2 regions of the Solibacillus cecembensis genome follow, and region 2 is predicted to be linked to the other one. Evidence: riboswitches for the same ligand, from Rfam matches in the RefSeq annotation. Region 2 holds a riboswitch; the other holds the start of a gene.
The links. A riboswitch is a leader RNA that binds a small molecule or an ion and turns the genes downstream of it on or off. The one in region 2 is predicted to bind glycine.
Positions count from the first base shown of each region.

Region 1: linked by a shared signal. The riboswitch ahead of ACQKIH_RS20760 (amino acid permease) and the one ahead of gcvT (glycine cleavage system aminomethyltransferase GcvT) in region 2 are both predicted to bind glycine.

Region 1 is NZ_JBNNMF010000035.1:14,752-16,960, forward strand. Features, by position in the region: gene ACQKIH_RS20760 (amino acid permease) at 1-1,241, opposite strand, end outside; glycine riboswitch at 1,430-1,508, opposite strand; gene ACQKIH_RS20765 (AraC family transcriptional regulator) at 1,894-2,209, shown strand, end outside.
Region 2 is NZ_JBNNMF010000017.1:80,243-82,451, reverse strand. Features, by position in the region: gene ACQKIH_RS15435 (shikimate kinase) at 73-588, shown strand; glycine riboswitch at 716-808, shown strand; glycine riboswitch at 812-915, shown strand; gene gcvT (glycine cleavage system aminomethyltransferase GcvT) at 1,046-2,149, shown strand; gene gcvPA (aminomethyl-transferring glycine dehydrogenase subunit GcvPA) at 2,171-2,209, shown strand, end outside.

The sequences.
Region 1 (2,209 bases), on a different contig from region 2:
ACTAGTAAGAATGCGAAGAAAGCTAATACTAAATAGTTAATAAATGGTGTTAATGGTGCTTTAAATGTAGAACTTTCATGTAATTCTGGGTGACGCTTTTTATAAATAATATGCGAAATTAAAATGATACTCCATACCCAAATAAAGCAAATCGCACTAATCGTCGTCACAATTCCAAAAGCATCCTCTGGCATGAAATAGCTTAATAATGCTCCAATGGATACTACAACTGCTGAAAAAATTAAACCGTTTTGTGGCACACTTCTTTTATTTAAAGTGCCGAATTTTTTTGATGCTTGATTGTTCGAGCCAAGACTAAACAACATACGGCTCGTTGAAAATAAACCACTATTCCCAGCAGATGCCGCAGATGTCAACACAACAAAGTTAATTAACCCTGCTGCGACTGGAATACCGACTAATGCAAACACTTGCACAAATGGCGAGCTTTCCGCACTTAATGTGTTCCACGGATTAATTGTTAAAATAACGAATAACGCACCTACGTAAAATAATAAAATACGCAGCGGAATTTTATTAATCGCAGAAGGAATATTTTTTTGTGGATCTGCTGTTTCTGCTGCCGATACACCGACTAATTCTACACCAACAAAGGCAAAGACAACCATTTGGAAAGCCATTAAGAAGCCAAATGCACCATTTGGGAATAAGCCACCATGCTCCCAAAGATTCGATACAGCTACTTGCCCTGTGTTTGTTTCAAATCCAATAATTAATAAAACAACGCCAATTACGATTAGTGCCACAATCGTAATAATTTTAATGAGCGCAAACCAAAACTCTAACTCTCCGAAAAGTTTTACAGTTAATAAATTTAATCCTAGTAATACGACTAAACAAGCAACTGCTGGTACCCATTGCGGGATGTCAAACCAATACTGTGTGTACATACCGACTGCAATAATATCGGCCATTGCAGTCATGATCCAGCAAAACCAATACGTCCAACCTGTCACATAACCTGCCCAATCACCTATGTATTCTGTCGCAAACTCAGTAAAGGATTGATAGCCACCTTTTGATAGTAGTAATTCTCCTAATGCACGCATGACGAAAAATAATGCGATTCCGACAATTAAATACGCAAAAATAATAGATGGTCCTGCTAATGCAATCGCTTTACCCGAGCCTAAAAATAACCCTGTCCCAATCGTTCCACCAATTGCGATCAATTGAACATGTCGATTTTTTAGCTCTCGTTTTAACTGTTGTTGTGCCAAGATGTTTTCCTCCGTTGTCATTATTTTGCTCCAAACTTTTAGTCAGGATTGAAATAATAGCGATGAGGTTCGCGGTGAATCAATTTTTCTGAAAATAAAAAGAGACTGCTCCCTAAAATGGAATCAGTCTCTATAACTTAAGAATAAAGAATAACAACGTTTTTTAAACACTAAAAAACATCTACTATTATTACCCCTCTGTCCTTTTGCCTGAGATTATGAACCCTTCGGCGACGCATTCGATGCGCTCTCTCCAGAAACTGCTCCCGTATGTAGTTTTATCCACAACGATCATTGCAATGATACTTTATGCATTTGTATGCTTATTTGATGTTGAAAATTTCCACCATCTAATAATTCGCGTCCAACGCTATTATTGTACTATAACATATTCTACCAACTAATTTGTTGTATTACAATAGGGAAGTTCAAATATGACCTTGTGATGCGTGTATTCAGTAGCATTTTTCTGACATTTCTATTTAATTTTATTCCTAAGGGAGAGTTTTATTGAATAATAATTTTCACTCTAAATCTTATTATGTAGAGAAATAACAGATAAATTAAACTGGAATCTAATCAAATTCTTTAAAAAAGAGCTTGAATAACATTTTATATCATATTACCTTTTCTAGGAAAGGAGGGATAAAATATGCAATTAACTATTGAAAAATTACCTGAATCAAGGATTGCTTTTTTCCGAAACGTTGGAGAATACGGTGAAAAGCAAAATAAAGAATTAATGGAGGCATTTAAAGGGTGGGCACAGTTGAATGGGTTATTTGAGAATTCTACAATTTTAGGTATACCACAAGATAACCCTGAGATTACACCTAAAGGGGAATGTCGTTATGATGTTAGCGTTGTAATAGATAAAGACTTTCAAGTGGAAGAACCCGCTCAAGTTGGCACGTTTTCTGGAGGAAAATACGCTATTTTCTTGCTTGACCATACAAAAGAGGCAGTCA
Region 2 (2,209 bases):
ACGATAAATATACTTAGTACTTTGTATGAATAATGGATGGAAGTAGCACGTTTATAGAAGAAGGTGATTTGCATGCGAAAGATATATTTAGTTGGCTTTATGGGGTGCGGGAAAAGTGCAATTGGAAGGCGCCTAAGTTATTTTTTAAAAATGCCTTATTATGATATGGATCATGAAATTGTAAGGCAACAAGGAATGACAATACCTGAAATCTTTGAAAAATACGGGGAGACGCGATTCCGAGAAATTGAAACTGAGTTTTTACGTACTTTCCGAGATGAGGCTTGCATTATAGCGACAGGCGGCGGTGTTGCGATTCGGGAAGAAAATCGTAGAATTATGCGACGGACAGGCTTGGTATTTTTCTTAGATGCACTTTTTGACGATATTTATATGCGTATTCGCAAAGATAAAAATCGTCCAATTGTCCAAACGTCCACAGAGCAAGAGTTGAAGGAACTGTACTTGAACAGAAGAAAATTTTACCGGGAAGCAGGTCATATTCAAGTTTTGACAGCCAATCGCTCGTTAAGACAAATTGTTGAGTATATTGGCTTTCAAGTGAATCGTCTAAAAGCGAACAATTGATGATAAATAATTATTTAGGTTCGTGTTTTATCTGTTATTAAAAAAAGATTGCGTTCTCATTACATTCAATGTTAGGATATGGCTAAGAGTTATCATAATTGACTCACTTAGTTTTATAGCAACGCGGATGAAGATACGGGGAGAGAACGTGAAGTCACGTCGCCGAAGGAGCAAATAGAGGATCTATGAATCTCTCAGGCAAAAAGACTCGTATTGGACGCAACTCTGGAGAGCGCTGTGATGTTCTACTACAGCCACCAAAGGGGAAAGCCTAAAATGTGAAGGGATTTTCAATTTTAGGTGTAACTTTCAGGTGCAAGGACAGGGAATCTCATTAAACGGGATTCGTCTGTCTATTTTTTTGCTTTTTAGTAGAAATAAGCGTACCTATTCCTATAAAAGGGAATGAAATTTTCAACGAGAAATACAATTACATAAACTTAAAGGAGGACTATACATGACAAATGAATTAAAACGAACACCGCTATTTGATGAATATGCAAAATACGGTGGGAAAACAATTGATTTTGGTGGTTGGGATTTACCGGTACAATTTTCTTCAATTAAAGAAGAGCACGATGCAGTACGTAATCGCGCTGGCTTATTTGATGTTTCACATATGGGTGAAATTTTTGTAGAAGGTCCAGATGCATTACCTTACTTACAAAAATTATTATCAAATGACATTTCAAAAATTGCGATTGGCGGCGCACAATATAGCGCATTATGCTATGAAAACGGCGGTATTGTAGACGATTTATTAACGTATCGTTTAGATGAAACACGTTATTTACTATGTGTAAATGCATCGAATATTGAAAAAGACTTCGCTTGGATGCAGGAACATGTAGAAGGCGACGTAACAATTACAAATGCTTCGGATGACTTTGCACAAATTGCTTTACAAGGTCCATTAGCTGAAGAAGTATTACAAACGTTAACAGATACAGACTTAACAACAATTAAGTATTTCAAATTCCAAGATAACGTGAATGTAGCAGGCCATCATGTATTAGTTTCACGTAGTGGTTATACAGGTGAGGACGGTTTCGAACTTTACGGAACACCAGCTGCGATCGTTGATTTATGGGATAAAATTTTAGATGCTGGTAAAGAGCAAGGTGTCATTGCAGCTGGTTTAGGTGCGCGTGATACGTTACGCTTTGAAGCTTGCTTGCCATTATACGGACAAGAGCTTTCACAAGATATTTCCCCATTAGAAGCGGGTATTGGCTTTGCGGTAAAACTTCAAAAAGAGCCGAAATTCATCGGACAAGAAGCGTTAATCGCTCAAAAAGAAGCTGGTTTAACACGTAAATCGGTTGGTATTGAAATGATTGATAAAGGTATTCCTCGTCACGGCTATAAAGTATTCAAAGATGGCCAAGAAATCGGTGAAGTAACAACAGGTACACAATCACCAATGACAAAACGTAATATTGGTATGGCTCTAATTACTACAGCATTTGCAGAAGTTGGAATGGAAGTCGAAATCGAAATTCGCAATAAGTTTGCGAAAGCGGTTATTGTTGAAAAACCATTCTATAAACGCAGTAAATAAAATTCGAAAAGAGGGTTACGTATGAAACATCGTTATTTACCAATGACGGAACAAGACAAG